2 linked regions of the Prochlorococcus marinus str. SB genome follow. The protein of the gene in region 2 interacts with the protein of the main gene of each other region in a pairwise test. Links are inferred from orthologs where the notes say so. Each region holds a gene or a part of one and is shown on either strand. Other genes may lie near its edges.

Region 1 (16,317 bases), on a different replicon or contig from region 2:
GATACGTTTTCAAATCTTGAGTCATTATATTTTAAAGCCTTAATATCTCCATAATGTGTAGTTGCTAAAGTAATATCAGATTTATTTGCAAATTCTTTTAATAAAGCCATCGCAAGAGCACTTCCTTCAAGAGGATCCGTGCCAGATCCAATCTCATCTAACAAAACAACAGATAATCCTTTCTTATTATCAAGTGAATCCAATATCTCTTTTATGCGGGATATATGACCACTGAAAGTAGATAAATTTTCTTCTAATGATTGATTATCTCCTATATCCACATATATATTTGGACAAAAAGGGATAATGGGGTTATTCGTTGAGGGTATCAATAATCCTGCTCTAGCCATAAGTAAAGACAAACCCAAACCTTTTAAAGCTGCCGTTTTACCTCCAGTATTTGGACCTGTAATAGCTACAACCCTAATATTTCTATTTATATGAAAATCGACAGCCACTGGGGGAGGGGCTCCTTTTTTCTTGTGTTCCCAAATCAATAATGGATGAGAAAAACCAATTAAAGAAATAATAGGATTTTTATCAAAGGTAGGAGTTTTACCTCCAATCCATTTCGAATATCTTGAACGAGTTACAGCATTTTCTAATCTCAATAAAATTGATGCCATTTCAATAAGACTTTCTGAATTATCACTAACAACTTGGGACCATTTCTTTAGTAATTTAAATTCTTCTGCTGTGATCCTAGCCTCTAAAGAAGCAATCTTATTACCTTTAATAACTACATTTTCAGGCTCAAAATATATTGTATTGCCTGAGGATGAAGAGTCATGAATTATGCCTTTAAATTTATCTACATAATTAACTTTGACTGCTAAAACAGGCCTACCATATCGATCTCCAATAGTAGTATCTTGCAAATAAGCTAAATTCTTTTGAATAAATTTTTCAACTAATATTTTTCTTTCAAGTTTCTTAGATAATAATTCTTTTCTAAGAATAGATAGTTCATTACTCGCATTGTCTGAAATCCTTCCATTAGATTCAATACCTTTTTTAAAAATTGTTTCGATATTCTGATGGTCAATTAAATTTTTTGTAAATGATGAAATATAAGGCCTTTCTTCAAAATCGAATAAGATTTTTTTTAAATTGCTTGCAGCAGAAATTGTTTTCGCTATTTCTAACAATTCAGAAGATGAAATTACACCTCCCTTGGAACAAATTTCAATATTTCTACTAATATCAAAAACACCAGAAAAACTAATTGATTTATCTAAATTATTTTCTAGCTCATTTATTTCAACAGTTTCATTCAACAGTCTTTTAGAGTCTTCGTATTCTGAGGGAATACCAATACTTAAAATTGCTCGTTTACCCATTTCCGTTGAGGCGAATGAAGATAAATGCGTTTTTAATGAATCCCACTCTAAAAGACTTATAGATTCTTCTTCTAATGTTTTACCTGAATATGATTTTTTAGAGTAATTTTTCTCTGGCATACAAAAAAAGAATCAAACATTCGATTGAATCCCTTCAGGAGGAACATAAAGCATCTCGAGCCAGTTTCCTTCAGTATCCTTCATATAAAAAGATGCTGTTCCATCTCTATGTTCATGTAAAGGACCAACTTTTAAACCAGAATTCTTTAAATCATTTTGAATATTTTCAACTTCTTTTTTATTTTCAAAATGAAATGCAAAGTGTGGTCCTGCAGCTTTGTAGCTAGGGCCCAACAACGCAAGTCCATCTTTCCCTTTACCTGCTTCTAAATAAGACCAATCTTTATCATCCCAAACTAAATTCATACCAAGCTTAATATAAAAAGACTTGGCCCTTTCGAGATTCTCTACTCTAAGTGCGATGTGACCAATCCTATTTACTTCTTGTGATAACTTCAAAACAAAATATTTAATTATTAATCTAAGAATAAACCAAATTTTTGTTAATAATGAGTTTTTAATTATCCTGCAACCATTGAGATGCATCACAAGCATGATAAGTGAGTATCAGTTTTGCTCCTGCTCTTTTGAAACTAAGCAACGTTTCTAAAACAATATCTTTTTCATTAATCCAGTTTTTCATAGCAGCAGACTTTACCATGGAGTACTCCCCACTAACGTTGTATGCAGCTATGGGCTTATTTGAAAATGTACTTAGTTTATAAACAATATCCAAATATGAAATTCCTGGTTTTACCATCAAAATATCAGCTCCTTCATACTGATCCAATGCAGATTCAATTAAAGCCTCTTTTGAATTGGCAGGGTCCATTTGATATGTAGACTTATTGTCTGGAATTATCTTCTTACTATTTTCTCTAGGAGCCGAATCTAAAGCAGTTCTAAATGGACCATAATAAGCAGATGAATATTTAGCTGTATAACTAATAATTCCTACATCACTAAATCCTTGACTATCAAGAGCAGTCCTAATTGCTCCAACTCTCCCATCCATCATGTCACTAGGGCCAATAAAATCAGCTCCGGCTCTTGCTTGTGTTAAAGCTTGTTTTTTTAAAATTTCGATTGTTTCGTCGTTCAATATCTTTCCAGTTTCATCAACTAATCCGTCATGACCATCACAAGAATATGGGTCCAAGGCAACATCAGTCATTATTGCCATTTCAGGAATCTCTTTTTTTAATATTCGAATAGCTTTAGGTATTAAACCGTCTTCATTAAAACATTCTGCTCCATCTTCAGTCTTTAAGCTATCATTGATTTTGGGGAAAAGAACCACACACCTTATTCCCAATTCCCATGCCCTAGTAACCTCTTTTATTAAGCCATTAATATCCCATCTATAAGTTCCGGGCATTGCTGAAATTTCCTCTTTACCGTCTTTTTCATGAATAAATAATGGATATATAAAGTCGGATGCCTTTAGATGGTTTTCTCTAACCATATCTCTAATTGCCTCAGTTCTTCTTAATCTTCTAGGACGCATAATAGAATTCATTTGAATATTATTTAAATTGAAAATATTTATCTAATACATTAATCCCTTGCATCTCATATAAATTAATCAGACACTACTTTTGTTCAGGAAAATTAACTAAAATTTATTTAATAAGAGCAAAAAAAGTTACAAAAATATTTTGCACAAACTTCATTTTTCACAAATTTACGTCATAAAGAGATAATATCTTTTAGTTAAGTATTTATTTTAAGGAGAGTATCTTTGAAAATAATTAATGGATTTCATCTAAAGAATGTAAGAGGAGATATTCTTGGAGGGATCACAGCCGCTGTGGTGGCTCTGCCCCTCGCTCTTGCTTTTGGTAATGCTGCGTTAGGACCTGGCGGGGCAATTTATGGACTATATGGGGCAGTAGTAGTTGGTTTTTTAGCAGCATTATTCGGCGGAACGCCTGCTCAAGTTAGTGGGCCTACCGGTCCAATGAGTGTAACTGTTGCTGGAGTAGTAGCAGGCTTAGCAGCAGTGGGGGTTCCAAGAGATCTTTCTGCAGGACAAATTTTACCTTTAGTGATGGCAGCAGTAGTAATTGGTGGCTTACTGCAAATATTATTTGGGATTCTCAAACTAGGTAAATACATTACTTTAGTTCCATATTCTGTTGTGTCAGGATTCATGTCTGGTATTGGAGTCATAATAATTGCACTTCAGATTGGGCCATTACTAGGAATTAGTACTAGAGGTGGAGTAGTTGAATCTTTATCCACTGTATTTTCAAATTTCCAGCCAAACGGTGCTGCTATTGGAGTAGCAATAATGACACTGGGTATAGTATTTCTAACACCTAGAAAAATAAGTCAATGGGTTCCTTCTCCTCTCTTAGCCCTATTGATAGTAACTCCAATTTCAATATTAATTTTTGGAGATGGTGCTATTGATAGAATTGGAGAAATTCCAAGGGGAGTTCCATCTTTAAATTTCCCAAGTTTTAATCAATATTTTCCAATCATTTTTAAGGCAGGATTAGTCCTCGCAGTACTTGGCGCAATTGACTCCTTACTAACATCTCTAGTAGCAGACAATATATCTCAAACAAAACATAATTCTGATAGAGAACTTATTGGTCAAGGAATAGGGAATGCTGTTGCCGGTCTGTTTTCAGGCTTACCTGGAGCCGGAGCAACAATGAGAACAGTTATTAATGTTAAATCTGGAGGATCCACTCCCATTTCTGGTATGGTACACTCAGTTGTCTTGTTGATAGTTTTAGTTGGCGCAGGTCCTTTAGCTGAGCAAATACCAACTGCCTTACTAGCAGGAATCCTTATAAAAGTTGGTCTAGATATTATTGATTGGGGGTTCTTGAGGAGGGCTCACAAATTATCTTTAAAAACTTCAGTTGTTATGTACGGCGTACTCCTAATGACTGTTTTTTGGGATTTAATTTGGGCAGTTTTAGTAGGCGTATTCATAGCAAATATGCTCACTATTGATTCAATAACCGAAACTCAACTAGAAGGTATGGATGAGGATAATCCTTTATCAGAAGATGATCAAGGGAAAAATGCATTGCCTGCTGATGAAAAAGCTCTTCTAGATAGATGTTCAGGCGAGGTAATGCTGTTTAGACTTAAAGGACCACTTAGTTTTGGAGCAGCTAAAGGCATATCTGAAAGAATGATGCTTGTAAGAAACTACAAAGTTTTGATATTAGATATCACTGATGTACCGCGACTTGGAGTTACTGCGACTCTGGCAATAGAAGATATGATGCAAGAAGCAAAAAATAATTCCAGAAAAGCATTTGTTGCTGGTGCTAATGAAAAAGTAAAAGATAGATTAGCTAAGTTTGGAGTTGAAGGCATTATTGAAACAAGAAAAGAAGCTTTAGAAACTGCTCTAAATGAAATAGCTTAGTAATTTATGGAAATAAATCCAATTCTGCAAAATGTATTAGCCCCGCCAGTTCTTTTCTTTTTGATTGGAGCAATTTCAGTACTATTTAAATCTGATTTAGAAATACCCGCTCCATTACCTAAACTCTTCTCCCTTTATTTGCTACTAGCTATTGGGTTTAAAGGAGGTATAGAGATACAGAAAAGTGGTTTTACAGATCAAGTATTGCCTACTTTAAGTGCTGCAATACTGATGTCACTTGTAATCCCGCTTATTGGTTTTTTAATTTTAAGATTCAAGTTTGATGTGTTTAATTCAGCCGCAATAGCAGCAGCATACGGTTCAATTAGTGCTGTTACATTTATTTCCGCAGAAAGTTTTTTGGAAAGTCAAAAAATAGCCTTTGATGGGTTTATGGTTGGCGCCTTAGCTTTAATGGAATCTCCTGCAATCATTGTTGGATTATTACTTGTGAAATTTGCAGCTCCCAAAAATAGACCAAAATCAAGAAAAATGCATCTTAGCGCAATATTACACGAATCACTTTTGAATGGATCAGTTTATTTATTGCTCTCAAGCTTAATTGTAGGATTTCTCACTGCTTCCAGTAATCCTTCAGGGATTGCAAAAATGGAGCCTTTTACTGGACAATTATTCTATGGAGCAGAATGCTTCTTCTTGTTAGATATGGGAATAGTCGCTGCTCAAAGATTGCCGAGACTAAAGAATGCAGGTTCGTTCTTGATTGGATTTGCCATTTTTATGCCTTTGTTTAACTCATTTATTGGTGTTTTCGTTGCAAGATTTTTATCTTTAGGACATGGCAACGCACTTTTATTTGTGGTTTTATGTGCAAGCGCCTCTTATTTAGCAGTTCCTGCAGCGATGAGGATGACAGTTCCAGAAGCTAAATCTAGTTATTATATTTCAACTACACTAGGTCTAACTTTCCCATTCAATATAGTTCTTGGCATTCCCATATATATGAGTTTAGTAAATAACATTATCCCATTGTCCCCCTTATAAAAATGAAAAGATTAGACTTGATATTTAGTGAAAGAGAACTAGATGCAATCATTAAAACATTAGAAAAAGCTAATGTTCCCGGATATACAGTTATGAAACACGCCACAGGCAGAGGGCCTGAAAGAGTTGTTACTGAAGATATGGAATTTACAGGATTAGGAGCCAATGCTCATGTAATTGTTTTTTGTGAGCAAGAATTAATAGATAAAATGAGAGATAACATCAGGGACGATTTAAGCTACTACGGAGGAGTTGCTTATATTTCTGAAGCAACACCCCTTTAAATTAAGAAGCAATATTTATTTTTAAGAATGAATCCAATCTACTCTTATATTTTTTCGACTATTTAAGTATCTATCAATTGACATCGCAGCAATACATCCATCAGAAGCCGCAACTACGGCTTGTTTAAATGGTGTATTTCTTATATCTCCAATAGCCCATACTCCATCAGAGTTTGTAGACATAAAGTCATCAACAATAACTCCTCCGTCTTCTTTTAAAGCAATTTGATCCCCTAAAAAATCAGTAATAGGCTTTGAACCACTCATGTAGACAAACACTCCATCTAAATTTAAATTGATAGGATTTTCTTCTTGTTTATTTTTAACAACAACCCCATTCACACCCATATCATCTCCCAATATTTCCAACAATCTTGTTCTACTCCAATGTTTTATATTTGAATTATCCATCAATTCCATAGCCTCTTCATTATCTGATTTAGGATCACTTGATGTAATCCAATGCACAGTTGATGCAAATTTAGTTAGAACAGTTGCCTCTTCAATTGCCTCCTTGTTCACTCCAACAACAGCAACTTCTCTATTTTTATAAAAAGCCCCATCACATGTAGCACAATAACTTACTCCTTTACCAAGAAAATCCGCTTCGCCCTTAAATGATGCAGGCCTGCCCATGGCTCCACTTGCAAGTACAAGTGCTTTAGCTTTAAAAGTGCCTTCGGGCGTATAAACCATTTTCCATTCTCCACTAGCATCTATTCCAAACACTTGCGCTCTTCTATAGTCTGTGCCGTATTGCACAGCCTGTTCTCTCATTAGGGTAAGTAATTTTTCTCCACTTATATCAACAGGAACACCTGGATAATTAGCTATTTGATGAGTAATTGCTAAGGCGCCAACAGATGGATTTTTATCTAAAATTACAGTCTTTAAGTTTGAACGAGATGTATAAAGTGCGCAAGTACATCCAGCCGGGCCTCCTCCGATAATAACTACATCTGACTCAATGATTTCCAATTTTAAAAAACTCCTTTTTTAGTAGTTAATTAGATGAGTTCTTGGTTAGAAGATATTTTCAAAGTAAATACCTGAACCTTTATATAGATATAAGTTAAAAGAAAAAAAAGAAAAAAGCTTAATATAGAAACAAACTTACATAGGAAAAACATAAAAAATTAATTATCAAAATGATCAATTACGTGAAATGTTCTGTATTGATCTATTATTAGGTCATATCGAAAAATCAATTGCCGTTGAAACATTATATTTTACATGACCAACTCTGATTACCTTTTAAAAGCTGCTATTAAGAAAGTAACCGAAAAATTAAACGAAATATTAGTTGAAAAAATTGAAGAAGCAACAAATATTGCTCAGGATGCTCCAGAAATTCTCAAAAAAGAATTTGATAGTTTAAAAGAATCCATAATCGAAGAAGCATCAAGACTGGAAAAAGCCGAAAATATTCAAGAAAATGAGATTACAAATACTTACCAAGATTCCAAAATAAAAAAAGCTTTAAATGAAATTGAAAATATCAATAAGCAAATTGATCTCCTTAATAAAAATATAAATAATCAAATTAAATGAGTTACAACATTCTTCATTATCGTTTAAAAAAATTGAAGAGGGCCTTTCTTATTTGGAAAACTCTGATTTCGCTTTTAATAAATTTATGGATAGATAATATTAGATTTACAATTTTCCAAACTAAGAAGAATAAAAAAAGTAGGGTCCAAATTAAAAGAGCTAGGTGGTTTACTAATCAATTAATAAAACTTGGATCAGCATTTATTAAAATTGGACAATTATTATCAGCGAGACCTGATTTAATTCCTAATACCTGGATACAGGAATTGTCTAAATTGCAAGATCAAGTTCCTAATTTTTCATTTGCGCAAGTTGAAGAAACTATAAAAGTAGAACTAGGATCTAAGTTTAATGAAATAGATCAAATAATATCTGATCCGGTTGGATCAGCATCACTAGCTCAGGTCCATAAGGCGACTTTAAAAAATGGTAAGAAAGTAGTATTTAAAGTTCAAAGACCTAATTTAAAAGAATTGTTTATTATAGATTTGGGCATAATGCAGCAAATAGCGGGCTTATTGCAGAAAAATAAGAATTGGAGTCGAGGTAGAAACTGGGTTGAGATTGCTAAAGAGTGTAGGAAAGTTCTCATGAAGGAGCTTGATTTTAATTGTGAAGCACAATATGCCGCAAGATTTAGACAGCAATTTCTTGATGATGAAAATATTGAAGTTCCTGAAGTAATTTGGGATTTAAGCAGTGAAAAAGTCCTTTGTTTAAGTTATCTAGAAGGAACAAAAATAAGCGATTTAGAAAAATTACAATCACAAGAAATTGATCTACCTAAAATTGCAGAAATAGGCGCCATCAGTTATTTAAAACAATTAGTAAATTACGGTTTTTTTCATGCAGACCCTCATCCAGGGAATCTAGCAGTTTCAAATGAAGGTAAATTGATTTTTTATGATTTTGGAATGATGGGCAATATCTCAAATAATCTTCAAACAAGATTAGGAGGGATGGTTAAGGCTGCTGCTTTAAGAGACGCCTCATCACTTGTCAGTCAATTACAACAAGCTGGGCTAATTTCAAAAGATATTGATGTAGGACCAGTCAGAAGATTAGTCAGATTGATGCTTAAAGAAGCCTTAACTCCACCATTTAGTCCAAATATTATTGAAAAATTATCTGGAGATTTATACGAACTTGTTTATGAAACACCATTTCAACTACCAGTAGATTTAATTTTTGTGATGAGAGCTTTATCAACTTTTGAAGGAGTTGGTAGAATGCTTGACCCAGGGTTTAACCTTGTATCAGTTACCAAGCCTTATTTAATAGAACTTATGACTTCAAATAATCAAACTCCAAACGATTTAATTAACCAATTTGGAAGGCAAGTAGGTGAACTAGGATCGAAAGCTGTTGGTATTCCCAAAAGAATAGATGAAAGTTTAGAAAGATTAGAGCAGGGCGATTTACAATTACAAATAAGAATGGGAGAGTCTGACAGGCAATTCAAAAAAATGTTTACTGCTCAAAAAACTTTAGGCCATTCAATTCTTATAGGAAGCTTATCAATTGCTTCTGCTTTACTAGTAACCAATAAACAAAATAATTTTGCATTGTTGCCTCTTTTTTTTGCACTACCAATAAGTGTTGATTGGATAAAATGCCAATTAAGTATGAGAAAAGGCTCACGTTTAGAAAAACTTAAGCGCTAAAAAACTATATATTTTTGGGACCTAAACCTAAAGCTCCTGCGAATCTTGCTTGATTTCCCAATTCCTCCTCAATTTTTAAAAGCCTATTGTATTTTGCAATCCTTTCACTTCTACTCAAAGAACCGGTCTTGATCTGACCCGATCGTGTTGCGACAGATAAATCAGCAATTGTGGTATCTTCAGTCTCACCACTTCTATGACTAATAACACTTGTGAAACCGGACATTTTAGCTAACTCAATAGCTTCCAAAGTTTCAGTTAATGTTCCAATTTGATTTACCTTTATTAGGATTGAATTGGCAGATTTTTCTATAATCCCTTTCCTTAACCTTTCTGTATTAGTAACGAATAAATCATCACCTACAAGCTGAACTTTATTTCCTAATTCTTTGTTTAATTCTGACCAACCCTCCCAATCATCCTCTGCTAAACCATCTTCTATCGAAACTATTGGATAATTTGAAACTAATCTTGAAAGATATGAAATCATTTCAGAACTATTTAAACTTTTCCCTTCATATTTATAAATACCATCACTATAAAATTCAGTACTAGCAGCATCTAAAGCTAAAGATACCTGCTCACCAGGCTTAAATCCGGCTTTTTGAATTGCTTCTAATAATAAGTCCCCTGCCTCTTCACTTGATGACAGATTAGGTGCAAATCCACCCTCATCGCCTACAGCAGTAGATAGACCTTTTTGATCAAGTAATGATTTTAATGAGTGAAAAATTTCAGTACCCATTCTTAATGATTCACTGAAATTATTAACTCCATGTGGGACAAGCATAAATTCCTGAAAATCAAGACTATTTGGCGCATGAGCACCGCCATTTATTACATTCATCAGTGGCACTGGAAGGAGATTGGATAATGGATCTCCAAGATACCTATATAGTGGAACGTCTAAAGCATTTGCTGATGCTCTGGCAGTTGCAAGACTTACTGCAAGGATTGAATTTGCTCCAAGGTTAGATTTATTAGGAGTTCCATCAATTTCAATCATTAATTTATCTACTGCAGTTTGATCTAAAGCCGTCAAACCACATAAAGCCGGGGATATTGTTTCATGAATTTTATTAACAGCATTTAAAACACCCTTCCCCATGTATTTTGTACCACCATCTCTTAATTCATGTGCTTCATGAGCACCAGTACTAGCTCCGCTGGGAACAATTGCTCTACCACTTGCACCACATTCCAAAAATACTTCTGCCTCTACAGTTGGATTACCTCTTGAATCAAGGACTTGCCTTGCTTCAATAGTATCAATAAGAAAATCAATAGTTTCTTTCACAATTTAATTATTACTATTTAAATCCTATTAATAGCTGAACTATTTGGCTAATATCTGAAATAAATATGTTAACCAATCATAATTATTTAATTTCACAACCACTTAAATATTTAGTTATCGATTTTATTAATTCCAAAGTCCCATCAACCCCTCTCATAGTGATATTTTTGAAATTCATCTTATAATTTAAAAATTAATGAATGATTATTAATGCATATACTATTTAGAATATTAATTATTAATCAACTATAGTTTTTATAGTTTATGAGAGAAACACTTACATCCAGTCCTGAACTATTTAGCGATATCAGTTGGAATCTTCTTTTATTAGGGGAAGAAACAGCAAAAAAATGGGATCATAGCGAATTTAATATTGAACACATAATTCATACATTGTTCTCATCAAGTGAATTCTTTGCTTTCATTGAAAAATTATCAATCGACCAAGATACAGTTTTAGATATAACAGAAGATTTTTTAGAAGAGACTCCAACAAATGAGTCAGATATTTTTACTATCGGAGAAGATTTAGAGATTTTATTAGATAATGCAAATCAGATCAAAATCCAATGGGGATCGAGATTCATAGAAATCCCTCATTTACTAATTGCTCTTGGAAGAGATTTAAGAATTGGAAATTATGTTTTTCAGGAAGGTAACCTTTCGATGGAAAAATTAGAAGAGGAATTAAAGTTTTTCCCAAATATTAATCAATCAAAAGATTCTTTTAATTATGAGAACATACTGGAAATAAATAATCAATCTAATTTTGAATCAAATAAAGAGACTTTAGTTAAAGAAGAAAAATTTAAAGAAGCTATCGTTCCATTACCCAAAAGTAAACTTCAAATTGAAACCAAAAAACAAGTTGGGAAAGATGAAAATGCTCTTTCAATTTATGGAAAAGATTTAACAGAATCAGCTAAAAAAGGCTTACTGGATCCTGTTTTAGGGAGAGAAAATGAGATAAATAATTTAATGAGGGTACTCTGCAGAAGAAACAAAAATAATCCTATACTTATCGGTAATCCTGGAGTTGGTAAAACCTCAATTGCAAAATTACTTGCGCAATTAATTGTGGACAAAAAAGTTCCTGATTCTTTAAAAGACTTTAAAATTATTTCGCTTGACATAGGTGCTTTAGTTTCTGGGACAAAATTTAGAGGCCAACTAGAAGAAAGGCTAAGCTTAATAATGCAGGAACTAAACAATCCAAGCCAAGGAATGATTCTATTTATTGATGAAATTCATTCAATATTGAGTTCTGACAGATCTTCTACCGATATAAGCAATATCTTAAAACCTTTACTGGCTGAAGGAGAACTTAGATGTATCGGTACAACAACACCTGAGAAATTTCGTGAAACTATTGAAAAAGATCAAGCATTAAATAATTGTTTTCAAAAGATAGCTGTTAATGAACCTTCAGTAGAATTAAGCGCAAAAATACTGCAAGGTATCAAAAAGAAATATGAATCACATCATGGCATAAAAATTTCTGAAGAAGCTGTAAACTATTCTGCAAAATTGGCCGACAGATACATCAGCGATAAATGTCTTCCTGATAAAGCAATAGATTTAATTGATGAAGCAGCTGCAGAGTTAAAAATCGAGTCTAATAAAAAGCCTCAAATAATTCTTCAACAAGAAAACAAACTTCATACCATTAATGAAAAATTGAATAATTTGCAAGAAGAAAATATCGAAGCTAAAGAAAAACTGTTGAATATGAGGCAACAATCAGAGGCAAGATTGAACGTTCTTTTGGACAATTGGTACAATTTGCGTGAAGAAATGAAGCAATTATCTATTTTAATGAAAGAAGAAGATAAGCTAACAAAAAAAATTAAAGATAAATCAAATCGCGAAATTGAAAATGATCTTGATTATTTAGAAAAGCTTGAAGAAGAGTTAAATGAAATAGAGAATGAAATACAAAAAGTTGAAGAGAACTTTAATAAAATAAAGAAAAATAGAAATTTCCCTTTTAAATATCAAGTTGAACCTGATGATATTGCTGATGTTGTCTCAAAAATTACAGGTATTCCAATTTCTAAAGTAGTTTCAAATGAACGTAAGAAATTAGTCAATCTAGAAACAGAACTAAGTGAAAAAGTTATTGGACAAGAAAAAGCTATAGAAGCTGTGTCTGCTGCAATTAGAAGAGCTCGCGTCGGCATGAAAAGTCCTAAAAGACCTATCGGATCTTTTTTATTTATGGGTCCTACAGGTGTCGGCAAAACAGAATTAGCAAAATCTCTTGCAACAGCTTTATTTGATGAAGAAGACGCACTTTTAAGATTAGACATGAGTGAATATATGGAGAAAAATGCCGTAGCAAGACTTTTGGGAGCTCCGCCAGGTTATGTTGGTTATGAAGAGGGAGGTCAATTAACTGAAGCTGTAAGACGTAAACCCTATTCAGTAATTCTTCTTGATGAAATAGAAAAAGCACATTCAGAAGTTTTTAATATTCTTTTACAAGTCTTAGATGAAGGAAGATTAACAGACTCTCAAGGAAGGACTGTTGACTTCAAAAATACAGTAATCATCATGACAAGCAACCTAGCTGGTAAATCTATACTGGAGTATTCACAAAAGATTTCTAAAAGTGAGGGAAAGTTAGAAAATAACCAACAAACCTTAGATGATTCCATTAGTAATACATTGTCTTCAATATTTAGACCTGAATTTTTAAATAGAATTGACGAAGTAGTAAGGTTTAATCCATTATCTATTGATGAACTTCAAAAAATAATAATTTTGCAAACAGAAGATTTAAAAAACCTACTACTTGAACAGAACATAAATATCGCCATAGACAAAAAAGTTATTAATAAAATTGCAAACGATTCTTACGAACCTGAATATGGTGCTAGGCCACTTAGCAGGGAACTTAGAAGACAAATAGAAAATCCCTTGGCTGCAAAACTTTTAGAGGATAACTTCAAAAACAAAAAAAATATAATAATTAAACTTAACCCTGCTAAAAAAGATGAGATCGTTTTCAAACCTAGCTGAGGAGAGAATCAATAAGCTAAAATAGAAATTAAAGCGTAAAGCTCAATTTCAAAAAAAATTTTGTGACAAGTCCTACTACTAATAAAGACCTTCTTAAAAAGGATTCTCCTGAAGTTGAAGAGCCTAAAAAAAAGAATAATTTTTTTAGATCTACATACGATGAGCTTAAACTTGTCGTGTGGCCTAACAAACAACAACTTTTTAGCGAATCAGTAGCAGTTATAATTATGGTATCCTTTTCTGCTGCAGCAATTGCTTCTGTTAGCAGATTCTATGGATGGGCAGCCTCGCAAATTTTTGGTTGAATTATCTCCCGAATATCCATTAATAAAGATCTTATTTAAGCTTCCAGAAAAATGAGTAATGAATTAAATACAAACCTTGCTTCTTCAAAAGCAAATACAAGCATCGCAAGATGGTATGCCATTCAAGTAGCATCAAGCTGTGAAAAAAAAGTAAAAGCGACTCTTGAGCAGAGATCAGTGACTTTAGGTGTTAATAATAGAATCATTGAAATTGAAATTCCCCAAACTCCAGGAATTAAATTAAAAAAAGATGGAAGCAGACAAACTACTGAAGAAAAAGTTTTCCCTGGTTATGTCCTCGTAAGAATGATTTTGGATGAAGATACAATGATGGCTGTTAAAAGTACACCAAATGTAATTAACTTTGTCGGTGCTGAAGACGGGAGAGGCAGCGGAAGATCACGAGGTCATATCAAACCTCGACCATTATCAAGACAAGAAGTTAATAGAATCTTTAAGCGCGCATCAGAGAAAAAAGCTGTAATCAAGTTAGATATTGAAGAAAAAGATAGAATAATTGTAACTAGTGGTCCATTCAAGGATTTCCAGGGGGAAGTTATAGAAGTTTCCGGCGAAAGAAATAAATTAAAAGCATTACTTTCAATATTTGGGCGCGAGACTCCTGTAGAATTAGAATTCTCCCAAATCAATAAACAAAATTAATTTCTAATTGTTCTTGTTTATCGAGTAAAATAATGATTTTCTACTTCAGCTTAAATTATCTAATCTAATGGCAAAAAAAATTGTTGCAGTTATCAAGCTTGCTCTACAAGCAGGCAAAGCAAATCCTGCTCCTCCTGTAGGGCCCGCTTTAGGACAACATGGTGTCAATATCATGGCATTTTGCAAAGAATACAATGCAAGGACACAAGATAAAGCAGGTTTTGTAATTCCAGTCGAGATTTCTGTTTTTGAAGATAGAAGCTTTACTTTTATCACAAAAACACCTCCTGCTTCCGTCTTAATAACAAAAGCAGCTGGTATAGAGAAAGGATCAGGTGAATCCGCAAAAGGCTCTGTTGGGAATATAAGTAAATCTCAATTAGAAGAAATAGCCAAAACTAAGCTTCCTGATCTAAACTGTTCTAGTGTTGAATCGGCAATGAAAGTAATTGAGGGTACTGCTCGTAATATGGGCGTCTCTATCACTGATTGAGTTCAATACACAATTTCTCACTATTTAGGGGAGGTTAGTTAATAACCGTTTGCACCCAATATTATTATGAAAAAACTATCTAAAAGAATGGCGGCTCTATCAACAAAGATAGAAGATCGCATTTACGCACCACTTGAAGCTCTTAGTATTATCAAGGAAAATGCTAATGCAAAATTTGATGAAACTATTGAAGCACATATACGTCTAGGTATTGATCCAAAATATACTGATCAACAATTAAGGACCACTGTTGCATTACCACATGGTACTGGCCAAAGCATCAAAATTGCAGTAATTACAAGCGGTGAAAATGTATCGAAAGCTAAGGCTGCTGGTGCAGATTTATTTGGCGAAGAAGATCTTGTAGAAAGCATCAATAAAGGAAATATGGAGTTTGATCTACTTATTGCAACTCCAGATATGATGCCAAAGGTTGCAAAATTAGGAAGAGTTTTAGGACCTAGAGGTTTAATGCCTAATCCTAAAGCTGGGACAGTAACTAATGACATTGCTAATGCAATAAAAGAATTCAAAGCCGGTAAACTCGAATTTAGAGCAGATAAGGCTGGAATCGTTCATGTCCGCTTTGGAAAAGCAAGTTTCACAAAAGAGGCCCTATTTGACAACTTAAAAACCTTACAAGAATCAATTGATAAAAATAAACCAAGTGGAGCTAAAGGAAAGTATTGGAAAACTTTTTATGTAACTTCAACAATGGGGCCTTCAGTTCAATTAGACATAAATGCTGTACAAGATTACCAACCTGAAGGTTAACGCTTTGTAGTATAATTTAAATTGCAATAATACGGCCAAAGAAAGTAGGTTGATTTAGTTATTCTAAATTTTTAATTCCTACCGAGGACTCGTCTTAAATTATTTCTTTTTGGATCTAATAAAAGCGGCCTCTTAAAAAGAACTTTGCCGCATTTCCTGCTCTCCCTAAATTACGATCCAAAAAACATCAATGGGCCGAACACTAGAGAATAAGCAAAAAATCGTTACTGAGATTAAATCTCTTTTAGACGACTCGGAAATGGCTGTGGTTCTTGACTATAAAGGTTTAACTATCAAAGAGATGTCAGATTTGCGATCTAGATTGCAAACAACCAACGGTATCTGCAAAGTTACTAAAAATTCATTAATGCGCAAAGCTATTGATGGAGATAGTAATTGGAACGATCTTGAATCTTTACTGACCGGAACGAATGCTTTTGTGTTAATTAAAGAAGATGTTGGTGGT
Region 2 (16,169 bases):
ATAAATAAGGAAATCAATTTTACTATTTTTAATAGTTCAACAAAAATAATAGATGATCAAAAAGAAAAATTCCAATATGAAGATAGTTTTCAATTAAAAGAACCCGTTCAGTATGAGATTACTGAAGATTTTTCAAATACTTCTGAATATTATCAAGCTAATAATTATGAAAGATTCGTATCACTTGATTTAGATAATAACCACCATAATAATTATTTATCTAAAAACAATATTTTTGAAAATTTAGGAGTTGAAAAACAATTTATTTCCTCCTTAATTGAATTAATAGGAGATGAAAAGGTGGAAAAACCAAGATATCAAGAAAAAGAAAATATCAAGCAAATGGATAATTTACCAAAAAATCAGATTCTTAATAATTTTGATTTAATAGACAAGTCATTGGACAATTTACTATTGAATCTTTCATATAGTATTAACCAAGAATTATTCAAGGCAAATTTAATAAAAAATTTGATATCCAAAGATTCCTTTGATTACTTAGTAGGCAAAAATTTTATGATAAAACATCCATATCCTTTTGTTATTAATTTCGAATTAAACTTAAATAGGTCATCATTAATAGTCAATAATTTTCCAAGCATTATTTTCTTCAATATATCTACTGTTGAGTTAGAGTTTAAAAATTTAAATCTTTCTATTCAAAGGAACAAAATAAATGAGCTCAAAAATCAATTTCAGCGTTTGATTAAAAAAGAGACATATTGGAGGCAAAAAGAATTCTCTTTGAATAAAATACATTGAAAAAATAATTCTTTTTTCAAATGTGACTATTAGCGGGAATAATAATAAATTAATTAAAGATTGGATAAGACCTCTTCAAAAATCTCTTACGATTGAAACTGAAAACAAATTTATTAATACTTTAGGAAGAGAAAAATACTTTAATGATTATTTGCATGAATCATTAAAAAAACTAGATAATCTAAATCTCTCAGACGAATATTTAAGGATATTTTATGAATTTTCTAAAAAATATAATGAATATAATAAATTAGATGAAAATCAAAGAAAAAGGTTAATAATAGACACAAGAAAAAATCTTTATAAGCTAGGTAAAACTCTAGAAATAGAAAGTTCTAATAATATTTCTAATAATGTTTTTCTTAATAAAGCTGATTCAAGTTTGTCTTTTGATTCAGATATTTCATTAATAAAAAATGTAGGAAAAGTTTATAAAAATAAGCTTAATGAATTAGGGATATTTCATATAAAAGATCTAATTAATTATTTCCCACGAACATATCTAGACTATACGAATAGAGTTAAAATAATAAATTTAAAACCAGATAATTTATACACGTGCATCGCAAACGTTAAAAGGTTTTATATTTATAAGAGTAAAAAAAATAGTAATTTGTCAATAATGAATATTTTAGTTTCTGATGAAACTTCTTCAATAAAGGTCACAAAATTTTTTTTAGGAAGAAGATTTAGATCTTACTCCTTCTTCACATCTCAAAAATCTTTGTATTCTCCTGGAACTAAATTAGCAATTTCGGGTAAGGTTAAATTGACAGAGTATGGCAAAACTTTTGTAGATCCGCAGATTGAAATTCTTAAGGATAACAATGATAATTTTAATTTCTCAGGCAAAATATTACCCTTGTATTCATTAGGTGAAGCTTTATCAAATATGAGTTTTATAAAACTTATGAAAAAGGTACTAATTTATGCAAAGCAATATCCAGAAATTTTAAATAATAAGCAACTTGATTCATTATCTTTATTATCAAAAGGAGAGTCGTTGATTAATATTCATTTCCCACCAACTCAACAGGCACTTAGGGAGTCAAAAAAACGTTTGGTTTTTGATGAATTATTCCTACTTCAAATTAAGTTCCTACTCAGAAAAAGAAAGACGAATAAAAATGTAATTTCACAATTTCCTCAAAAGAAATCTTTATTAAAAGAATTTTTAAATACTTTTCCTTTTGAATTAACAAAATCTCAAGAAAATGTTTTAAATGAAATTAAGAAAGATTTATCTAATCCTGTACCAATGTCTAGATTGCTTCAGGGAGATGTGGGAAGCGGTAAAACCATAATTGCAATAGCGTCTCTTTTACTTGTCATTGAAAAAAACCTGCAAGGTGCATTTATGGTCCCAACTGAGGTATTGGCAGAACAGCATTATAAAAATTTATTAAAATATTTAAATCCCCTTTTAGTTTCTGTTGAACTACTTACTGGGAATACTCCTCAAAAAAAGAGAAAAGAAATTTTCTCTAATTTGAACAATGGATTAGTTGATATCCTCGTAGGTACTCATGCACTATTTGAGGATAAAGTCATCTTTAATGCGTTAGGCATGGTCGTCATTGATGAACAACATAGATTTGGAGTTACTCAAAGAAATAAATTACTAAATAAAGGAGAAAATACTAACTTGTTATCAATGACAGCAACACCAATTCCAAGAACTCTTGCGCTTTCTATTTATGGTGATTTAGATGTGAGTCAAATTACTGAACTCCCTCCTGGGAGAGTTCCCATAACAACAAAAATAATTTCGGAAGATGATTTAACTAACTTGTTCAAGATTGTTGAAGATGAAATCAATAAGGGAAAGCAGGCTTATGTGATTTTGCCACTTATAGAAGATTCAGAAAAAATGAATTTAAGCTCCGCAAAGAAAACATTCAAACATTTATCAGAAGAGGTCTTTTTTAACAAAAAAGTTGGATTATTACATGGCAAATTAAGTTCACAAGAAAAGAATGAAGTAATTAATTCTTTTTTAAAGAATGAAATTAATATATTGGTTTCAACCACAGTTATTGAGGTTGGCATCGATGTGCCTAACGCCACAATTATGATTATTTACAATTCGGACAGATTTGGATTGTCCCAGTTACATCAATTAAGGGGGAGAGTTGGTAGAGGATCAACAAAATCTTTTTGTTATCTGGTAACCCCCGATAAAAATGGATTAGAAAACAAACGACTTTGTGTTTTGCAAAAATCTAATGATGGTTTTTATATTGCTGAAAAAGACTTGGAGCTTAGAGGGCCAGGTCAGATTTTAGGATATAGACAATCCGGATTGCCTGATTTTGTACTGGACAATTTACCTAACAATAAATTTCTTATTGATAAGGCTCGTGAAGAGGCTATTAAGATTGTTAGTGATGATCCTGATTTAAAAGAAAATGTTGTTTTAAGGAATATACTTATTGATAATTCTGATAATAAATTCATTCATGATTTCTTGAATTGAAAACTACCATTGTAATTATTGATATATATGCCACTATAAATCAATTGTAAATTTCAATTGAAAATTTGGAATAAAATACCAATTAAAGATAATGGAGATAAATTAATAGCTATACCTAGCTGCCTAAAGTTTTTAGATCCACACCCTTACTCTCATTTAGGAGCACCTTACAAAGATAAAACTTCTATTTGGAAATTAAGAGAGGAGGTCGTAAATAGATTAGTAAAAGTAAATGATTATTTGATATCAAAGAGTAGTTTTTACCTTTTAATTTATGACAGTTGGCGACCTTTAGAAGTTCAGGAATTTATGTTTAAAAGAGCATTTTTATTAGAGTGTGAAAAATCCGATATTGATATTTCTTTTGAAAATATAAAATCATATCCATCAATTTTAAAAAAAGTTGAAAAATTTTGGGCATATCCTTCTTATGACATTAGGTGTCCTCCCCCTCATTCAACTGGGGGTGCCTTGGATGTTTGTTTATCAGATAAATACGGAAATCTTGTTGAAATGGGAAGCATAGTTGATCAAATGGATGAGACCTCAAATCCTTATTTTTATGCAAACATCAAAAATGAAGAAGCAATTATTTGGAATAGTAGAAGAAATTTATTAAGGGAAGTTATGACTAAATTCGGATTTGCTCAACATCCATATGAATGGTGGCATTTTAGTTATGGTGATCAATTATGGGCTTGGAAAAATAAAAAAGCAAATGCCATTTATGGAAAAATTTAATTTCTATTGATTTTCATTCAGTAAATTCAATATATAATTTTCATCTTGAGTATTTATAAAATCTCCGAAATCCAAATCCAAATTACTCTTCCAATTATCAAATAATGGTTGAAGAGTTTTTTCTAAATCGTTAAGCTCCATTCTTTGTAGAAATGGTTTAGCAAGCCTTTGTAGATTTTTACTGCCCCCCAACCATAATTGGTATTTGTTTTGACCACTTCCAACAAGTGCTAATTCGGCCATATAAGGCCTGGTACATCCATTCGGACATCCCGTCATTCTGAATAATATTGTCTTTTGTATTTTTAGATTTAATAGTAAATTTTCAATCCTTTTTAGTACGTCAGGTAATATTCTTTCAGCTTCAGTCATTGCAAGACCACAAAGTGGTAAAGCGGGACAAGCTAGAGCATGTCTTTGTATTTTATTAATGTTTTCTAAATTTCCGTATCCAATTTTTGATAGAGATTTTTGAATTTCACCTTTGTTTTTATTGGCGATATTACAAAGTAAAATATCTTGATTAGGTGTGAGTCTTAAATCTAAATTATATTTTTTAACAATACTTGTGATAGTATTCTTCTTCTCTCCAGATAATCGCCCTGATAATAATGGTAATCCCACGAAATGAGAGGTTTTATTTTGTTTATGCCAACCTAGGTAATCAATAAGAACCTTATCAGGTTCTTTTCTGATTTTTTTAATTTCTTTTTTGAAATACTTATCAGAAAGTATCTTTTTGAACCATTTAATACCTTTTCTATGAAGAAGATATTTCATTCTCGAATTTTTTCTTGATTTTCTATCACCATAATCTCTTTGAATAGCCACAATGCTTTGTATTAATTCATAAACATCAGGTTCTTCAACATATCCAAGTGGATCTGCAATTCTTGCAAAGGTCTCCTCATTATTATGTGTGCGACCCATACCACCTCCAACATAGAAATTGCACCCTTCTAAGTTTCCATCTTTAGAAGTAAAGGCAACTATTCCTATGTCATTGGTAAGAAGATCAACAGAATTGTCCCCAGGAACTGTCACGGCACATTTGAATTTTCTCGGTAAATAAGTTGAACCATAAAGTGGCTCATCTTTTATCCCACTAAAAACATTATCTTTGAATTGGAGCTTCCTAATTGCTTCAATATCTTTGTCAGGCTTTATGATGTATTCTAAGTCTCCATCAGCCCAAAGCTCTAAAAAAGTACCTTGGCCTGCTATTGGGGTGAGAAGATCTGCAACTTTCTTTGCCAATGCTCTTGCAATATTATAATCTGGCGAATCAAATGGAGCCGCAGGTGCCATAACGTTTCTATTTATGTCTCCACAGGCAGCTAATGTCGAGCCCATTGAATTTACTATTGTTTGGATTACTTCTTTTAGGTTTTCCTTTCTGATTCCATGCATTTGAAAGGCTTGTCTTGTAGTTGCCCTAAGTGTTCCATTACCTAGATTTTCAGATAATTCATCTAATGCTAAAAATAATTTTCCAGGGACTTCACCGCCCGGATTTCTTAACCTAAGCATCATTTGCCAATCTTTACTTTTGCCAGGCCTTCTATTTTCCCTGTTATCTTGTTGATAACTACCATGAAATTTTAGTAACTGAACTGCATCATTAGTAAAATGATCACTCTCATTGACTAATTCCGTAGCAAGTGGTTCCTTAAGAAATTGGCTACTTTTTTTAAAATTTTCAAATTTAGAAACTTCTAGTCCATTTGCTAAACAAACAGTCTCATCCTTTGCAGAATCTTTTTTCTTTTTTACTTTCTCAACCTTGATCAAAGGACCAAAACATATCTCTTTTTATACATTAGCGAAAAGCTTATTTAACTGGTAGTAAATTATAGTAAGTGAAGTCATATTTTTTTCTTGTCTAAATATTTACTTGAGATAGGAACAGAAGAGTTGCCCGCAAAATTTTCTCATTCTGTTCTAGAGCAATTTAAATCTCTAATAGAATTTGAATTGGATAAAAAGTTAATCAAATTCGAAAATATAACTGTTACCTCCACACCTAGGAGGATAGTTCTACTTCTCGAAGGTTTAGTTGATTATGCAGAAGATAAGATAATAGAAAGAAAAGGGCCTAAAGCAAATTCAGCTTATTTAAATGGATGTCCTACTAATGCTGCTTTAGGATTTGCTAATAGCTTAGATATAGATGTAGGTGAGCTAAAAATAAAAAAAACAGAAAAGGGTGATTTTGTATTTGGAAAGAAAATTGAAAAAGGACTATCAACAAAAAATTCTTTGTCTTCGATTATCCCAAAACTAGTAAAGAGTCTTCAAGGCCCTCGATTTATGAAATGGGGGGCTGGGAACATAAAATTTTCAAGACCTATTAGGTGGATTGCGTCTATTTATAATGATGAAATTCTTGATTTTGAATTTGATGAATGTGATCCAAAGATCAAAATAAGTAATAAAACGAAAAGTCATAGGCTAATCAATGAAGTTTTAGAAGTTCAGAATCCTGATGATTTCTTTGAGTTATTGAAACGAAATAGAGTAATAGCTATTCGAAAAGAAAGAAAAGAAAAAATTGAAAGTTTAATAAATCAGGCATCTAAATCTTTAAATCTGAAACCTGACCTTTCAGAAGGATTACTAAATGAACTAACTGACTTAGTTGAATGGCCAGACTTAATTATTGGCAAATTTAGTAATGAATTTCTTGATCTTCCGGTTGAAGTTCTCTCAACAGTCATGAAAATTCATCAGAGATACGTTCCTCTTTTATTTAAAAACGAAAGTTTTTCTAAACTAGATTTAAGCTCTGAAAAAAATATTAGTACAACTTTCTGCGTTATTTCAAATGGTCTTGAAGAATCAAGTAATAATATCGCTAAAGGTAATGAGAAAGTATTAAGGGCAAGGTTTTCAGATGCAAAGTTTTTCGTAGAAAGTGACAAAAAAGTTGCTTCAATCGAAAGAAATGAAAAGCTTAAATCTGTTTCATATTTAAAAGGACTTGGAAATATATTTCAGAGGGTAGAAAGGATAGAGGAAGTTACTAAAAAAATTCTTAAATTTATAAATGATAAGTCTCTAGAAGAAAAAAAATTAATAGAAGCTGCTAAATACTGTAAAAACGACTTATGTAGCGAAATTGTTTTCGAATTTCCTGAGCTGCAAGGAATAATGGGTGGTAAATATCTTAAATTTGAGGGATTTAGTGAGGATGTTTGCTTGGCTGTCGCTGAACATTATTTACCTTCTTTTTATAAAGATGCTTTGCCCTCCACAAAATATGGTGCAATAGTTTCCATAGCAGATAAGGTAGAAACTTTAATAAGTATATTTATTTCTGGTAAACGACCTAGTGGATCATCTGATCCTTATGCCTTAAGAAGAAATTTGAATGGTGTGATTAAAATAATTTGGGATTATGAACTTGATTTACCTTTAGATAAATTATTCAACGAACTTATTGATTTTTGGAAAATCTTATTTCCGAATTTAAACTTCTCAAGAGAAATAGTATTAAATGATTTAAATGAATTTTTAGTTCAAAGAATTATTAGTCATCTAGAAGAAATATCACTAAGTAAAGAAATAATAAAGGCTGTTTGCTCTTCTGATGAATTATCTCAAAAAAGAGTATTGAATATTGTTGATCTTAAAAATAGGGTTAATACTATTATCAATTTTAACGAAAAGGGTAATTTTGTAGAAATCCAGAAGGTAATTACTAGGGTAAGCAAATTAGCAAATAAAAGTGATATTTCAATAGACGTTCTCTCAACAAGAGATTATATAAACACAAAACTTTTTGAAAAAGATTGTGAATTCAAAGTTTTTGAATTTATTAGAGAATTAGAAAAACATTTTTCAGAAGGTTATTGCAATTATTTGGAACTTCTAAATTTGTTTGAGATTAATTTAAACACTATCGAGGATTTATTTGATAATGAAAAGGGAGTCCTAATAATGTCAGAGGATTTTAAAATAAGAAATAATAGACTAAATTTGTTGAGCTTAATTAGAAATTATTCTCTAAAAATTGCCGACTTTACACTTTTGAACTCTTAACTTTAATTCCTCCCTTTATTGAATAATTTTCTAGCATTTTTTCTACCTCTTTATTTTCCCTAACGGCACTATCAACGGGTTTATATTTATGAGGCGCTAGGGCTTTCCCTCTTAAAATCGAACCAAGTGTAAGCATCGTAATTTTAAGTTGCTGTAATGGTTTCATAGACACAACTCTTTTGTATAAGTAACTATCAAAAGTAAGTCTTTGAACATCCATGTCATCACACATCTCAACAAAGGCTTCTCTAGCAGAATCATTTCTATAGAAAATATTTTGAAGGATTTCTAGCACCTTATAAGTTGTGCCATATTTTTTATCCCATTTTTTAAGATAGTTTTTTAAATCTTTTTCTGATGGAATTACTTGACCATTTTTTGATGCTTCAACAATTTCTTCAGCACACATTCTTCCGCTTTTTGCAGCAAAATAAATACCCTCTCCAGAACTTTTTGTAACATAACCAGCTGCATCACCAACCAATGCCATTCTCCCAACTACCCTTCTTGGCCTTGGATGCTCTGGAATAGGGTGAGCTTCTACCTTTATTACTTCACCATTAACAAGTCTTTTCTTTGCCCTATTTCTTACACCCTCTTGAAGTCCTTTAATTAATGACTGATTCTTTTGCATGGTTCCTGTGCCCACAGCAACATGATCATATTTAGGAAATACCCACCCATAAAAATCAGGAGAAACATCAGTTCCAACATACATTTCAGCAAGATCTTCGTAGTAACTCATTTCTTCTTTAGGCAATTTAATTCTTTCCTGAAATGCTATAGCAACTTTGTAATCACCTGCATCCATTGCTTTTGCGACTCTGCTATTGGCTCCATCAGCTCCGATCAAAAGATCAACAGTAAGCTCTTTTAGTTCCCCTTTTTTATCTCCATTCGTAAAATCTGAGTAGGAAAGCTTATATGGCCCTTGATTATTATCGCCAGTATCAATAGAAGTAACTAATCCATTTATTAATTTAGCACCAAGATCTGATGCTCTGTTGCGCATAAAGGCATCCATAACTTCTCTTCTACACATCCCAATAAACTCATTATCACTTTTCCCATAAACTCTATCTAAACTTATATCTACTTCTCTATTTGATGGAGATATCATTCTCATATGCCTTACTTTTCTATCAATAATTGACTCAGGCAAATCAAATTCTTCAACCATGCAAAGTGGAATTGCTCCTCCACATGGTTTCGCATTATCTAATTTTCTCTCGAATAGCCAAGTTTTTATTCCAGCTTTAGCAAGTATTTCTGCCGCACATGAACCACTTGGACCTCCACCAATAACAGCTACCCTCAACATATGAAAAAAAATAAATACTGTATATAAAAACTACATCTTTTTTGCTTATAAAAGTGCATTTCTTAAAATAATAGTTAATATCGAAATATCTTTTCCAAATTCACTTCTAAATATTGGAACTTAATAAAGATATCGATCAATTTGATTTACCACTTGCCAAAAGAACTTACCTAAATAATCCAAATTCAACATTATTAAAAAAACTATTAATATTTTCTCCATTTCTTTTTCTTATCTTTTCTGTCGCTGCATTGCGATTAATTAAAAATATAGAAATAGGATCTCTTGATAATCTCAATTTTCAAGCTCAGATAAATCACGACCATAGAATTTTAGGTCATTTACCCTATGCGGAAATTTCTAAGGAGAAACTAGTTTTAATTGAGCCTAATATTGAAGTTCATATGGATATGCGCGATTCTCTAATAAAGATGAGAGAAGAAGCCAAAAAGGATGGGATATATTTAGTCTTCTTGAGTGGTTATAGATCAATAAATTTGCAAAACGATATCTTTTATTCTTTAAAATCTATTAGAAATCAAGAGGCGGCAGAAAGAGCTAGAGTTTCAGCCCCTCCAGGGTATTCCGAACATAGTACAGGTTTCGCAATCGATATTGGTGATGCTACTCAAAGAGAGACAGACTTTGAAACCGACTTCGAAAATACTGCCGCCTTTAGATGGTTAATAAAAAATGCAGCTAAGTTTCACTTTAAGTTATCGTTCAACAAAGATAATAAATATATAGATTACGAACCCTGGCATTGGAGATATGAAGGGTCAATTGAAGCATTAAAAGTTTTTGAAAGCTCAAATAGAAAATTATAAATCTAATTCATTAATCAATTATTCTATAAATTATATTTTTCAAAGTCTTAAAGAGAAAATTCTCATAATAAGCATACTTTGAGTTAGCCTTAATAAAGTCAATCTAATATTTATATAAATTCTATAAATGTCATCTTCGATAAAAGAAATTAGAAATGTTGCAATTATTGCTCACGTAGATCATGGGAAAACAACCCTTGTAGATGCATTGTTATCTCAATCAGGAATATTTAGAGACAATGAAGTCATCCCTACATGTGTAATGGATTCAAATGATCTTGAAAGAGAAAGGGGGATAACAATTCTCTCAAAAAATACTGCAGTCAACTACAAAGATACCAGAATTAATATTATAGATACACCTGGACATGCTGATTTTGGAGGAGAAGTCGAAAGGGTTTTGGGAATGGTTGATGGTTGTCTGCTTATTGTTGATGCAAATGAGGGGCCTATGCCTCAAACAAGATTTGTTTTAAAAAAAGCATTAGAAAAAGGACTCAGGCCTATAGTCTTTGTAAATAAAATCGATAGGCCACGAGTAGTACCAGAAATAGCAATTGATAAGGTCCTTGATTTGTTTTTGGAGTTAGGTGCTGATGATGATCAATGTGATTTCCCTTATCTTTTTGGGAGTGGCTTATCTGGTTTCGCAAAAGAAGAGATGGAATCTAATAGTGACAATATGATGCCTCTTTTTGAAGCTATTATTAGACACGTTCCACCTCCAGTAGGTGATTCTAATAAGCCTCTTCAGCTACAAATAACTACTTTGGACTATTCTGATTTCTTAGGCAGAATAGTAATTGGGAAGATTCACAATGGAACTATAAAAAATGGGCAACTGGCTAGTTTAATTAAAGAAAACGGAAAAACTATTAAAGGTAAGGTTAGTAAGCTTTTAGGATTTGAAGGATTACAAAGAATTGATATTAATGAAGCATTTGCAGGTGATATTGTTGCTGTTTCTGGTTTCGATGAAGTCAATATTGGTGAGACCATAGCATGTCCCGATTCTCCTCATCCTCTTCCATTAATCAAAGTTGATGAACCGACCTTAAATATGACTTTTGTTGTCAATGATTCACCCTTCGCGGGTAAGGAAGGGAAATTTGTTACGAGTAGACAATTAAAAAATAGATTGGAGAGGGAACTTTTAACAAATGTTGCCCTGAGAGTAGAAGAAACTGATTCTCCTGACAGGTTCTCAGTTTCAGGAAGAGGAGAATTACATCTTGGGATATTGATTGAAACTATGAGAAGAGAGGGTTTTGAGTTTCAAATCTCACAACCTCAAGTAATTTTCAGAGAAATTGATAATGTTGAATGTGAGCCTATAGAGACTTTGGTTTTAGATGTACCTGAAGTATCTGTTGGTTCTTGTATCGAAAAACTTGGATCTAGAAAGGCAGAGATGAAAAATATGCAGACAAGTTCAGATGGTAGAACTCAATTAGAATTTCTTGTTCCATCAAGAGGATTAATTGGATTTCGTGGCGAATTCGTAAGGATAACCAGAGGTGAAGGTATTATGAGTCATTCTTTTTATGAATATAAACCTAAAACAGGAGACTTTGAAACCAGAAGGAATGGCGTTCTTATAGCTTTTGAGGAAGGTGTAGCCACATTTTATGCTTTAAAGAATGCGGAAGATAGGGGAGTTTATTTCATTAAACCTGGAGTTAAAGTTTATAAAGGAATGATAATTGGAGAGAATAATCGACCTCAAGATCTTGAGTTGAATATATGTAAAACTAAGCAGTTGACTAATATGAGGTCTGCAGGGGCAGAAGAACTTGATACTTTGCAGTCACCTGTCGATATTACTCTTGAAAGAGCACTCGAATATATTGGTCCAGATGAAATGCTAGAGGTAACACCGGATTCAATAAGAATGAGAAAAATAAATAAAAAGAAAAAAAATTAGTAATTTTTTTTAATGAACGAAGAAAGTACAAAAAGTTTTCAAGATTCCCTTTTTAGAGCTTTAAATCTTTTTAACAAACATGAATGGTATGAAGCTCATGATGCTTTTGAAGAAATATGGAATTCCGTAGATGGTGACGAACGACAAGTTATCCAAGGAATTTTACAGGTATCTGTTTCTCAGTTTCACTTAAGTAAAGGTAATCTAAATGGAGCTACTATTTTGCTTGGAGAGGGTTTAGGTAGAATAAAAACTAGAACCAAGATTGATATAGGGATTGATCTTGAGTCCTTCTGCCAATGTTTGGAAGATTTATTAAGGAAATTACAATATAAAGAACTATTAAACGAGAACGATAAGCCTTTTTTGAAAACTCTTTAATGAATATATCTTTATCTTCAATTAAATTGTTATTATCTATTTCATTTTTTTTTCAAGAAAATAAGAAACCTAATCAATCTCAAGGAAAATGAACCTAAAGATTAATAATGTATCACTTTCAATTAAAGGAAGATTAATCGTAAATGATGTTTCTATAACTGTTAATCCAGGGGAAGTTGTAGGTTTGATGGGACCTAATGGTGCTGGAAAAACTACAACTTTTAATCTTGCAGTTGGGAATATAAAACCGGATAAAGGTAAAATTTTAATGAATGGGAAAAATATAACCAATCTTTCTTTACCAATTAGATCAAGACTTGGGTTAGGTTACTTAACTCAGGAAGCGAGTATATTTAGAGATCTCACTGTTAAGGATAATATAGATTTGGCTTTACAAAATTCATCTTATAGTAGAGCAGCGATAAGAAATAGAAGAGAACAGTTAATTAATGAATTTAATTTGAATAACTTTGTAGATAATTATGGTTATCAACTTTCAGGAGGAGAGAGGAGGAGGTGTGAGATAGCTAGGGCACTCACGGTAGGTAGAAAAGGACCTAAATATTTGTTATTAGACGAACCGTTTGCTGGGATAGATCCCTTGGCTGTTAATGATTTAAAGAAACTAATTCTTAAATTAAGTAGTGACGGGGTAGGGATCCTCATTACAGACCATAATGTAAGGGAAACCCTTTTGATTACAAACAAGTCATATGTATTAAGTGAAGGAAAAATCTTAGCTAATGGTTCATCAAGTGAATTAGCTGATAATCCAATAGTGAAGAAGTATTATCTAGGAGATAATTTCAAACTTTGAAATCCTTTTGCAAAATAAATTAAAACTTAATTATTAAAGATTTACTCATATATAAATGATTTAAATTATTATTTGGATGTCATAGAATAATAAAAAAGGAAAAATTTCCTGGATGATACTAGATAATCTTTTTAAAAATTTAATATATGACCCAGTTTCAGTCTTGGGTATTTTAGTCTTTTATTTTTTATTAGTTAATTTACCAATATCTTTAGGTGCATTTTTCAGGAAAAAGCCTTCTTCTGTTGTAAGACTTATTACGATTTTAGTGAACTTACTCATAACATTACAATTACTTTTTAGGTGGTCAATTTCTGGGCACTTTCCTATTAGCAATTTGTATGAATCTCTTTATTTCCTTACTTGGGGTATTACATTAGGTCAACTATTGGTTGAAAAAGAATACCCAACTCCAATAATTCCCTCAATTGCTATACCTATTGAGTTACTGACTGTGGCTTTTGCTTGTTTTGTTTTACCTGAGGATTTGAAATTATCATCAAACTTAGTTCCAGCTTTAAGGTCTAGTTGGTTAGTGATGCATGTTAGCGTCGTAATGCTTAGTTATGCAGCATTAATAATAGGTTCTTTACTTTCTATGTCCGTTTTGTTTATTAATAAAAATAAGCCGCTTCAAATCAGAAGTAGTTCTACAGGTATAGGAGGATTTAAACTTTCAAATAGCTATCCCGTAAATGATTTAGTTGAACCTATTGAATTTTCTCATTCAGAAGAATTAGATACATTAAGTTATCGTTCTATTTTAGTAGGTTTTGTTCTTTTGACTCTCGGTTTAATTTCAGGTGCAGTTTGGGCTAATGAGGCCTGGGGTACATGGTGGAGTTGGGACCCAAAAGAAACATGGGCATTTATCTCATGGTTGTTTTATGCCGCTTATCTTCATATGAGAATAAGCAAGGGTTGGCAAGGACGCAAACCGGCATTATTAGCCTCTACAGGCTTTTTAGTTGTTTTAGTTTGTTATTTAGGAGTAAATTTTTTAGGAATAGGGTTACACAGTTATGGATGGATATTTGGGTGATTAAGAAATCACCTATCTTATTGATTAAGACTCTGAAAGTACATTCCCTTTTTGTGCTTCTAGTGCAACTTTTCTCAAGTCATCACATCCTTCTTTTAATGTTGGGTAAGCAAACATTCCGCTACCTGCAATAAAACAATTAGCACCAGCATCGGCACATTGTGAAATAGTCCAATTTGCTTTTATCCCTCCATCAACTTCAATGTCGACATTTAAGTTTTTTTCGATAATAAAGTTTCTTATTTCTCTTATTTTATTAAGCATTGTTGGTATGTAAGCTTGTCCTCCAAAGCCCGGATTAACTGTCATAACCAAAACATGATCAACCATATCCATAATGTTTTTAATCATTTCAAAAGGAGTATGAGGGTTTAATGCAACAGAAGGAGATCCTCCTAGATCTCTTATTCTTCCGAGAACCCTATGCAAATGAATATTTGCTTCGGCATGAGCTATTACTACTCCTGGTTCACCATTCGCCCCTTTTGTGGCGTTAACATAAGATTCAAGCATGGTTTCACAGTTGTATTGGCTCACCATTAATTGAGTTTCAAAAGGGACATTACAATATTTCCTGCATGCAGCAATCATTTCAGGACCGAACGTAAGATTTGGTACGAAATTTCCATCCATTACATCAAATTGAATTCTATCTACCCCAGCCTCCTCGAGCTCTTTCACACATGCCCCCATATTTGCCCAATCAGCTGGTAAAACTGAAGGAATTATTTGAATTGGTCTATTAACACCAGCTAAGATTGTTTGATTTGACTCAGTCATTTTATTTTTAAAATATTTAATAAAGATACTATATTTAGTTGTTTATTCCTAATTTCAAGTCACGGCCTGATAAAGTATCAGCTGTAAAGAGTTAAAAAAAGCTTACTAGCATAATAATTCTCATAAAAAATGACATTTTTTATGAGATCATACTCAAAACCTTTAAGAAAATCCTCAAAATTTAATTGTGAATCAAACTTTAATTCAAGAAATTCTCGAAGTTGTCGAGCAAGCTGCTATTGCCTCAGCAAAACTAACAGGACTTGGTCAAAAAGATGAAGCTGATGCTGCAGCTGTCGAAGCAATGAGATTGCGAATGGGCAAAATTGAAATGAAAGGGAAAATTGTTATTGGAGAGGGTGAAAGAGATGAAGCGCCTATGCTTTATATAGGTGAAGAGGTTGGTAGTGGGAGTGGCCCAGGGGTCGATTTTGCAGTAGATCCTTGTGAAGGAACTAATCTTTGTGCCAACAATCAAAGAGGTTCTATGGCCGTTTTAGCTGCCTCTGATACGGGTGGCCTTTTCAATGCTCCTGATTTTTACATGAACAAATTAGCAGCACCTCCTGCGGCCAAAGGTAAAGTAGATATTAGAAATTCAGCTACTGAAAACTTGAAGATACTAAGTGATTGCTTAGGTCTTTCTATTGATGAGCTTACTGTTGTTGTAATGGATAGAACTAGGCATAAAGATTTAATTAAGGAGATCCGAGGATGTGGTGCAAAAGTACAACCGATTTCTGATGGTGATGTTCAAGCTGCGATTGCATGTGGTTTTGCAGGAACTGGAACACATTGCTTGATGGGTATAGGCGCTGCTCCCGAGGGCGTTATTTCAGCTGCTGCAATGAGAGCTCTAGGAGGACACTTTCAAGGGCAACTAGTTTATGATCCAGCAATCGCTCAAACTTCTGAATGGGCAGATTACACAAAAGAAGGAAATATAAAACGTCTCAATGAAATGGGCATAACCGATATAGATAAAATCTATGAAGCTAATGAATTGGCCTCCGGAGAAAATGTTGTTTTCGCTGGAAGTGGCATAACTGATGGATTA

What was found.
Region 1: the proteins of rpe (region 2) and eno interact in binary tests that used the Escherichia coli proteins (3 or more experiments, as listed by UniProt). The link is inferred for Prochlorococcus marinus str. SB from one-to-one orthologs.

The regions. Positions count from the first base shown.
Region 1 is NZ_JNAS01000002.1:411,700-428,016, forward strand. What follows is about bases 8,450-11,387. They hold eno (phosphopyruvate hydratase), read right to left. Parts: upstream 10,596-11,387; coding sequence 9,303-10,595; downstream 8,450-9,302. Other genes in these bases: EV02_RS03985 (ABC1 kinase family protein), read left to right, coding at 8,450-9,298; EV02_RS03975 (ATP-dependent Clp protease ATP-binding subunit), read left to right, coding at 10,860-11,387. In the rest of the region: EV02_RS04025 (endonuclease MutS2), read right to left, coding at 1-1,460; EV02_RS04020 (VOC family protein), read right to left, coding at 1,473-1,859; hemB (porphobilinogen synthase), read right to left, coding at 1,918-2,919; EV02_RS04010 (SulP family inorganic anion transporter), read left to right, coding at 3,142-4,794; EV02_RS04005 (sodium-dependent bicarbonate transport family permease), read left to right, coding at 4,801-5,799; EV02_RS04000 (P-II family nitrogen regulator), read left to right, coding at 5,802-6,083; EV02_RS03995 (NAD(P)/FAD-dependent oxidoreductase), read right to left, coding at 6,105-7,061; EV02_RS03990 (hypothetical protein), read left to right, coding at 7,317-7,634; more of EV02_RS03985, read left to right, coding at 7,631-8,449; more of EV02_RS03975, read left to right, coding at 11,388-13,616; preprotein translocase subunit SecE, read left to right, coding at 13,679-13,921; transcription termination/antitermination protein NusG, read left to right, coding at 13,973-14,584; rplK (50S ribosomal protein L11), read left to right, coding at 14,652-15,077; rplA (50S ribosomal protein L1), read left to right, coding at 15,144-15,851; rplJ (50S ribosomal protein L10), read left to right, coding at 16,042-16,317. UniProt on the Escherichia coli protein: Catalyzes the reversible conversion of 2-phosphoglycerate (2-PG) into phosphoenolpyruvate (PEP). It is essential for the degradation of carbohydrates via glycolysis.
Region 2 is NZ_JNAS01000001.1:73,796-89,964, forward strand. What follows is about bases 13,235-16,024. They hold rpe (ribulose-phosphate 3-epimerase), read right to left. Parts: upstream 15,113-16,024; coding sequence 14,357-15,112; downstream 13,235-14,356. Other genes in these bases: lptB (LPS export ABC transporter ATP-binding protein), read left to right, coding at 13,235-13,290; ccsB (c-type cytochrome biogenesis protein CcsB), read left to right, coding at 13,403-14,332; glpX (class II fructose-bisphosphatase), read left to right, coding at 15,300-16,024. Also shown: EV02_RS08060 (adenylate cyclase), read left to right, coding at 1-762; ATP-dependent DNA helicase RecG, read left to right, coding at 785-3,238; EV02_RS08050 (M15 family metallopeptidase), read left to right, coding at 3,296-3,979; EV02_RS08045 (NADPH-dependent assimilatory sulfite reductase hemoprotein subunit), read right to left, coding at 3,983-5,770; glyS (glycine--tRNA ligase subunit beta), read left to right, coding at 5,858-8,020; chlP (geranylgeranyl reductase), read right to left, coding at 8,001-9,341; EV02_RS08030 (M15 family metallopeptidase), read left to right, coding at 9,455-10,168; translational GTPase TypA, read left to right, coding at 10,296-12,092; EV02_RS08020 (DUF309 domain-containing protein), read left to right, coding at 12,105-12,473; more of lptB, read left to right, coding at 12,562-13,234; more of glpX, read left to right, coding at 16,025-16,169. UniProt on the Escherichia coli protein: Catalyzes the reversible epimerization of D-ribulose 5-phosphate to D-xylulose 5-phosphate.